Regions from separate parts of the Oceanobacillus sp. E9 genome, predicted to be linked through region 2. Evidence: a T-box and tRNA genes for the amino acid it is inferred to sense, from the RefSeq annotation. Region 2 holds a T-box; the other holds one or more tRNA genes.
What was found. The T-box of region 2 lies ahead of leuS (leucine--tRNA ligase). A T-box ahead of a tRNA ligase gene usually reads a tRNA of that ligase, here a tRNA-Leu.

Region 1 (4,448 bases), on a different contig from region 2:
GGTCATTTTTGATAAAACTTATATACTAACGATATTCGATAAATACCTTCTAACATTCGTCTTTTCACAATAAGATTTTTGTTATTATAAGTTTCTTCAATTAAAACACCCGTTAGTTCAATATCTAATTTGTACTTTGTGCAAAAATATCTATATTTAATGTTTTTAAAACTTCAATAGCTTCGTTAACTGGTAATTTTGGTAACATAAATTCTTCTGAGAGAACTGCTATTATTTCCTCTGATGAGAATAAAGTTTTAACAGATGTTTCACCATTCGAATAACGTATACCAAACTTATTATTTACTAAAGATACACTTCTTTGTTTATGAGTCTGATATAGTTGGCATCTTAAAATAGTCATAAATGGGGCGTTAGGTTTATTTGACTTTTCTATTACATCATTAAAATCAATAACTTTAGCTTCCTTTCGAGAATTAAATTGCCATGTTTTTCCGCTTTGTTTACCATTATTGAAGCGAACATATTTATACCTACTTCCTTGTTGCTCTTCAGGCAATATATATACTTCATCTTTACCAAAAGATGAGATATTCTCAAAATCATTCTCAAAACGTACTGGCTTAAAAAAGGGAGCAGCTGCGCCACAATCAACATAGATACGTTCATTATCAATCTTTACTATAATGCCCATGTGTTCTTCTCCAAGCATAACGTGATAACAATCAAACCCTATTTCCCTTAATAAAATCATAAGGTTAGAGTTTAAGGTGTAGCAAGTTCCTCCAAAATTGTATTCGCTATAATTCTTAATAAATAACTCAAATGAAGGTATTCCAAAATTACTATAATTATGATTTCTAAAGTAAAGTAGTTTGCTGATATTCTCAAAAGGAAAAGTATTTAATTGTGCATTACAAATTTGTTCTAAATAATTATATGATGGCTTCTCTAAATGTAAATTAAGACAATCCAAATATTTAGTTATAGTATCAGTTATATTTACCAACCCATTCTACCTCCCAATAACCCTTTAAATTCTAAATCTAATTAAACTAAACTGCCCCGTTAATATAAATAAGTTCTACAAAAATAGAGTTAATCCTTCCTGAGTTAACGCTCCCGTTAGCTAAAAAATTAACCAATCACCATAAAAAGCCATTACTCCCAAAATTGCTCCTACTGCACAACCAGCTACTACTTGTATTACGGTTGATTTTTTAAGTTTCAAATTATTTCCTTCCACAACTAACCTCCCCTTTCTTTCACTAAACTGCCCCGTTAGCACAATATATCTATTTCAATACTAACATAATATTCCAACAATATTATTGTATTTTTCCTCAAAAAAAGGCGATCAAATTCTGATCACCTTGTTTAACCTTTGCACCATTTAGTGGAAGAAGAAAAGTGACATTTACTCAAAAAATAGCGCCTGATAATTGAATAAGCACTTCATCTTACTCTTTATCAAAATATTTATCAAACTCGAAGTAAATTAAATATGTTATAGCAAATCATCATAATTCTTATTTTATAACGACAATTAAACTGAAAATAAAATAAATCCAAATATTCAGTTAATTAAACTAGAACAAAGAAAGTAACTAACGCTTGTTTTAATAATTGGTGAATTTATGGTGAATATTCTTTTAAAAATGAAGAGATAATTAACAAATGATATAAATATAAAAAAACACCAACGGAAATTCATCCATTGGTATCACTGATTTCATATTTAGATGCGGTCAGTGGGATTTGAACCCACACGGGCTATACGCCCACTAGGCCCTCAACCTAGCGCGTCTGCCATTCCGCCACGACCGCAAAATGGTGAGCCATGAAGGATTCGAACCTTCGACCCTCTGATTAAAAGTCAGATGCTCTACCGACTGAGCTAATGGCTCCAATTCAAAATACATGTAAAACAGAAATTGTTTAATATACAATGTAGCGGTTTGTCATGTTGTATGACATTTCAATGATGCTGCATTCCTTATAAGCATGAACATAGTAGTTCAAAGTATTAACCTCTACATCTACTAGCTTACTCTAGCATGTCTATGCTTCGAGGTTACTCGACGTTAATTCGGTCGATGTTTCGCTCGTTGTTTACCACTGAGCTACTAGTGGTTCTTATATAAAAAACAATAAAAAAATACTATTAATGCTAATAGTATTGTACCTTCAAAAATAAAAATGGCTGGGCCACCAGGATTCGAACCTGGGGTACACGGGATCAAAACCCGATGCCTTACCGCTTGGCTATGGCCCAACTTATGGCGGTCCGGACGGGACTCGAACCCGCGACCTCCTGCGTGACAGGCAGGCATTCTAACCAACTGAACTACCGGACCAATATTTATTTTATATAGAAGGATGACCCGTACGGGATTCGAACCCGTGTTACCGCCGTGAAAGGGCGGTGTCTTAACCGCTTGACCAACGGGCCATTATTTAAGTAAAAGTAATGGCGGAGAAGGAGGGATTTGAACCCTCGCGCCGCGTAAACGGCCTACACCCTTAGCAGGGGCGCCTCTTCAGCCACTTGAGTACTTCTCCCTTAATGGCTCCACAGGTAGGATTCGAACCTACGACCGATCGGTTAACAGCCGATTGCTCTACCACTGAGCTACTGTGGAATAATAACTATGTATAGCGTAACTGAATAATTACGGCAACGAAAAATATCATACTACATATTTTGTTGATTGTCAACAAGTTAATACATATTTTTTCAAATCGATTGAAGCATTGCTTGTCTAATCAACTGTCAGCTTAATTAATTTAACATGGATAGATATTCATAGTCAATACTTCTTTTGAAAAAAATTAAATTTCCTTTAAACTACCTCTACATTTCCCACATCTATACTTTTTCATATTTACTTTTCTAATTCTTTTGTAAACAAAACCACATTGATTACATTGATATTCATAACGATGTTTTCTCTTTTGTGAAGGTAATGGAGAACAATGTCTTGGAGATCCAGTAGCTTTTAAAAGTTCTTTAAATTCGCGATCTCCATGGTTATATCCTTTCCCTTCTATATGAAGATGATAATGACATAATTCATGCTTTATTATTCCATAAAACTCTTCTTTATTACTCTCTATTACATATTTGGGATTCAGTTCAATTACTCTTTTACTTGGTAGGTATCTGCCACCAGTAGTTCTTAAACGTGTATTGAAATACACCTTATCAACAAAATGTTTGTTAAAATACTTTAAGGATAGCTTATCGACTAATTCGAACAATTCAATATCACTAGGAATTCTCATTTAATTTCTCACCTTACCTTACCATTAACTATTTTTTTAGTTTAATATGTTAAGTCAATTTCATCATAGCTAAGTTTAATTTAAAAAACGAACATTTTAGTGATAGTTATATAACAATATTCCGATTAAAGCAATGACTTGGCTTTGATTGTAATGGAAGACGGCTACTCCTCCTCAGAATAGCGAGCTGAAAATCCACTTGAAAAGTGTTCTTCTTTATCAAGTTAGCTAAAAACCCATCGGCTGCTAAAAAGCGCCCATCTGTAATGAAAATCTAAACAGTCAACATTAAAATTTTACATTAAAATATCTTATTATGAAATTGATTCATATTAAGAAACTATTTACAGTAGTTATTATCATTTCCTATTATATGTAGTAAAAAGCATACAACTACTCCGCAAATTTTGATTCTCTTTAGTTATAAGAAAAAATGCATGAAATCAAGGGTTCTAAGTAAATATAATCAATCTACCCTATGCCTGTTCTCTTACCAATTTAATCCTGTATTCATTTGTTATTTAAAATAATTGTAATTAAATATTGATTTTTATCTGGAGTATATTATAATATTAAGTGTAGAAGATTTAATACTTAATGAATAGAGAGGAGATTTTACATTGAGTAATAAAAGAAACACATTAACAACTGCTTCTGGAGCTCCAGTAGGCGATAACCAAAACTCAATTACAGCTGGTCATAACGGACCTACACTACTACAAGATTTTCATTTACTAGAGAAACTTGCTCATTTTAATAGAGAACGTATTCCTGAACGAGTTGTACACGCAAAAGGTGCGGGTGCATATGGGTACTTCGAAGTTACAAATGACGAAATTTCAAAATATACAAAAGCTGATTTCCTCAGTGAAAAAGGTAAACGCACGGATATGTTCATCCGCTTCTCTACAGTTGCTGGTGAGCTAGGATCTGCGGATACTGTACGTGACCCTCGTGGTTTCGCAGTTAAATTTTATACTGAAGAAGGTAACTACGATTTAGTTGGTAATAATACACCTATCTTTTTCATTCGTGATGCGATTAAATTCCCTGATTTTATTCACACTCAAAAACGTAACCCACAAACTCATTTAAAAGATAAAGATATGGTATGGGATTTCTGGTCGTTATCACCAGAATCATTACACCAAGTTACCTATCTTCATAGTGATCGTGGTATTCCTGCTACACTACGTCACATG
Region 2 (4,448 bases):
TGTTGTAGAATCACTATGGTATTACGAAAAAGGAAAATGGAAATTATTAAAAACCACATGGAAATCAGATAACGCAACGGAAGAAATACCAGAGGAAAATAAAAATGAATAATCATTAAGAAAAGAAGCATTGGCCAATTACATGCCAATGCTTCTTTTCTTAATTTGCTACTACATTTACAAGCTTTCCTGGCACAACGATAACTTTACGAATAGTTTTTCCTTCTAACCATTTTTGCATGCTTTCGTCATCTAGTGCTGCTTTCTCAAGAGCGTCCTTGCTAATATCAACAGGAACGTGAATCTTAGATCGAACTTTACCCATAATTTGTAGAACAACTTCCACTTCATCTTCCACTAACTTTGATTCATCATATGCTGGCCATGTAGCCTTACTAATCGATTCAGAATGCCCAAGTTTTTGCCAGATTTCTTCACTTAAATGAGGTGCAACTGGCGATAACAATTTAACAAAGCCTTCCGCATAATTTTTAGGGATTTTATTCGCTTTATAGCACTCATTTATAAATACCATCATTTGCGAAATACCTGTGTTGAAATGCATATTCTCAAAGTCATCTGTCACTTTTTTCACAGTCTCATGATAAATCTTATCTAATTCCGTTGATTCATCATCAATAATTTTATCTGTAAGGGCACCATCATCACCTACATACAATCTCCATACACGATCTAAAAATCTACGTGATCCATCTAATCCATTTGTGGACCAAGCAACCGAAGCATCTAGTGGTCCCATAAACATCTCATATAGACGTAGTGTGTCTGCACCATGAGAATCGATTATATCATCAGGATTTACTACATTTCCTTTTGATTTACTCATTTTCTCGTTGCCTTCACCAAGAATCATTCCTTGATTATATAGCTTCTGGAACGGTTCTTTTGTGGAAACAACACCAATGTCAAATAAGAATTTATGCCAGAAACGAGCATACAGCAGATGGAGTACCGCATGTTCTGCTCCCCCAACATAAATATCAATAGGAAGCCATTCCTCTAATGCTTTTGGATCTGCCAATTGCTCTGTATTATTTGGATCAATGTAGCGTAAGAAATACCAGCAGCTCCCTGCCCATTGTGGCATTGTATTTGTTTCACGGCGACCTTTCATACCAGTCTCCGGGTCAACTACATTCACCCAATCAATATTATTTGCTAATGGCGATTCTCCCGTTCCTGAAGGTTTAATCTCAGAAACCTGAGGAAGTGTCAGTGGCAATTCCTCATCCGGAACTGCCGTCATTGTACCGTCTTCCCAATGAATAATCGGAATCGGTTCCCCCCAATAACGTTGACGAGCAAACAACCAGTCACGTAGACGATAAGTTATTTTCTTCTCGCCACTACCTTCAGTTTCAAGCCAATTAATCATTTTTGTAATTGCTTCTTCTTTGCCCAAGCCATTTAAGAAATCAGAATTAACATGTTCACCATCACCAGTATAAGCTTCTTCATCTACATTACCACCAGTAACTACTTCTTTAATAGGTAAAGCAAATGTATTTGCAAATTCATAATCGCGTTCATCATGTGCAGGAACAGCCATAATTGCACCCGTCCCATAACTCATTAATACATAATCCGCCACCCAGATTGGCATTTCTTCTCCATTTACCGGATTAATTGCATAAGCACCGGTAAATACACCTGTCTTATCTTTAGCTAAGTCTGTTCTTTCCAAATCTGATTTGGTCTGTATTTCATCTAAATAGTTGTGAACTGCTTCTTTTTGATCTGTCGTTGTAATTTCTTTTACTAATGGATGTTCCGGTGCGACAACAGCATATGTTGCTCCAAATAATGTATCAGGACGAGTAGTAAATACAGTAAACGTACCTTCATTTCCTTTAATAGAGAAAGTAACTTCTGCACCTTCTGAACGTCCAATCCAATTTCGTTGCATTTCTTTTAGACTATCTGGCCAATCTAATTCATCCAAATCTTCTAGTAAACGATCTGCGTATGCAGTAATTTTTAGCATCCATTGTTTCATTGGCTTACGGATTACAGGGTGCCCGCCTCGTTCACTCTTGCCATCAATCACTTCTTCATTTGCAAGAACAGTACCAAGGGCTGGACACCAATTCACCGCTACTTCATCCATATAGGCTAGATCGTTTTCATATAATTTTTTAAAGATCCATTGCGTCCATTTATAGTAATTTGGATCAGTTGTATTTATTTCTCTATCCCAGTCGTAAGAGAAACCTAATTCTTTTATCTGACGTTTAAACGTATTGATATTTTGATTTGTAAATTCTGCAGGACTATTACCAGTGTCAATTGCATATTGCTCGGCCGGGAGACCAAATGCATCCCAACCCATTGGGTGCATTACTTCATATCCTTGCATACGTTTCATACGGGCTAAAATATCTGTAGCGGTGTATCCCTCCGGATGTCCTACATGTAATCCTTGCCCTGATGGATAAGGAAACATATCTAATGCATAAAACTTTTCCTTATTGGAGAACGTATCAGTTTTAAATGTTTTATTATCTTCCCAATAATTTTGCCATTTCTTTTCTATTTGACGATGTTGAAAACTCATGTGAACCCTTCCTTTCATAGTTAAACTGTGTACACTATAATCGTAAGTAAACTAAAAAAAGCTACTCATCCCTCATAAATAGGGACGAGAAGCTTTTATTTCCCGCGGTACCACCCAAATTAGTGTCTTATTGGACACTCACTTGACATCGATAACGTTGATGAAACGGCAATAGTTACTTAAGTTCACTACTGCAACATCCAAGGTGAGTTCGTATGATTATCATCAACAGTTTTCACCAACCACTGTCTCTCTTTTCCGATGAGTTACACACTACTAGTCCTTATCATAGTCGTTAATTGATTTAATGGAATTATAATTAAAATAATTTACAATGTCAAGAAACGATCGAAATATAATCATAGTATATACATTTTTCTCAAATTGGAAACCTACTTTTATTTATTTATCAATATTAGGCATGCTAAAATATAAGTATTATCAAAGTAAATGGAGGATAATCTTCTTATGTTAAAAGGGATATTACATTTCGCCCATTATTTATTAGAGGAATCGATCGACGAAGGTGAAGTTGTTATCGATGCCACATGTGGTAATGGTAATGACACGTTATTTTTGAGTCGAGTAGTTGGAAAAAGCGGTCATGTTTATGCATTTGATATTCAACAGCAAGCAATTCAGAATACAAAACAAGAATTGGAGAAATATCATAGAGAGAATGTTACTTTAATACACGGTAGTCACTCGCTAATTGATGATAATGTACAGCAAGATGTTATCGGAGGAGCCATTTTTAATTTGGGGTACTTGCCACGTAGTGACAAATCAATTATAACAAAACCCGATTCAACGATAGAAGCTATACAAAAAATATTAGAAAAGCTGAAGAAGGATGGACTCATTGTAATTGTTGTATATTATGGTCATGATGGTGGTGCTAATGAGAAAGAGGCAGTTTTAAAACATGTGGCTAATTTAGATCAAAAATTATATAACGTCTTACAATATGGATTTGTGAACCAAAAAAACAATCCTCCTTTTATTTTAGCTATACAAAAAAGGTGAGATATCACTTTTTCTTAAGGCAGCTGATGATCTCCTCAGGTTCATAAACTGGAGTCCCAGCTTGCCCTTTTTACTATAGAGGTTCTAACCAAACTTATAATAATTATTATGTTTAATCTCTTTATCTTCTAACTTGTCGTCCCATAAAATAGTAATATAAACAGCAGGTTCATAAAATGACCAACGGTTAGAATTATAAAAAGAAACAAACCAGAAATTAGAACTTTTTTTAGTTGGTTTTTAATTTGTAATACGATACGTAACAATATATAAAATGAAATCAACATAAAGGGTATCGAAAATAAATATCCAAATACAGTTACCCAACTAAATAAAGGATTTTCTGCCACTTTAATAATCGTTTCGCTTTGCTCTATAAACGCTAAGCGCTGATTATATCCTATAATAAAAATGATAGATAATATGCTGTAGTAAGCAAATGAAACTATCTTTAACCATTTCGCTTCATCATTTGTTAATATATATAAACCTATAAAAAATAATATGCCAATAATCAATTGGATCATCATCCAATACCGCTCCACTTCTATATCTTGAATTTCAACTTTTTTATTGTATCATAAAATAAAATTCAAGAAAGAGGAATTTTTCACTACCAAGTCGTTTTTACTTCCTCTAATTCTTCTAAAGTGATGGCTGAACGTTGCATTGAAGGTGGACAAACCGTATTATATTCTTTAATGCGCTTATTAATTTTTTTTAATTCCTTTTCATTACTGACGTTATGAAGTTGTATGGCAATATCTTTTTGAAGCTTTAACCAATAAGGAAGATAACCAGCATCCTTTGCGATCTTCTGGAAGTTCTGAAATAAATTACGTTTCAC

Region 1: it has a tRNA-Leu gene. The T-box ahead of leuS (leucine--tRNA ligase) is inferred to sense a tRNA for this amino acid. The anticodon was not compared.

Annotation. Positions count from the first base shown of each region.
Region 1 is NZ_LSNA01000008.1:16,291-20,738, forward strand. Features, by position in the region: gene AQ616_RS13705 (arylamine N-acetyltransferase) at 125-970, opposite strand; tRNA gene AQ616_RS13710 (tRNA-Leu) at 1,705-1,788, opposite strand; tRNA gene AQ616_RS13715 (tRNA-Lys) at 1,793-1,868, opposite strand; tRNA gene AQ616_RS13720 (tRNA-Gln) at 2,162-2,236, opposite strand; tRNA gene AQ616_RS13725 (tRNA-Asp) at 2,242-2,318, opposite strand; tRNA gene AQ616_RS13730 (tRNA-Glu) at 2,342-2,413, opposite strand; tRNA gene AQ616_RS13735 (tRNA-Ser) at 2,433-2,523, opposite strand; tRNA gene AQ616_RS13740 (tRNA-Asn) at 2,529-2,603, opposite strand; gene AQ616_RS13745 (SprT family protein) at 2,794-3,246, opposite strand; gene AQ616_RS13750 (catalase) at 3,867-4,448, shown strand, end outside.
Region 2 is NZ_LSNA01000007.1:73,803-78,250, reverse strand. Features, by position in the region: gene AQ616_RS09955 (hypothetical protein) at 1-112, shown strand, start outside; gene leuS (leucine--tRNA ligase) at 161-2,575, opposite strand; T-box leader at 2,653-2,874, opposite strand; gene mnmM (tRNA 5-(aminomethyl)-2-thiouridylate-methyltransferase MnmM) at 3,044-3,601, shown strand; gene AQ616_RS09940 (hypothetical protein) at 3,730-4,131, opposite strand; gene AQ616_RS09935 (DnaJ family domain-containing protein) at 4,215-4,448, opposite strand, start outside.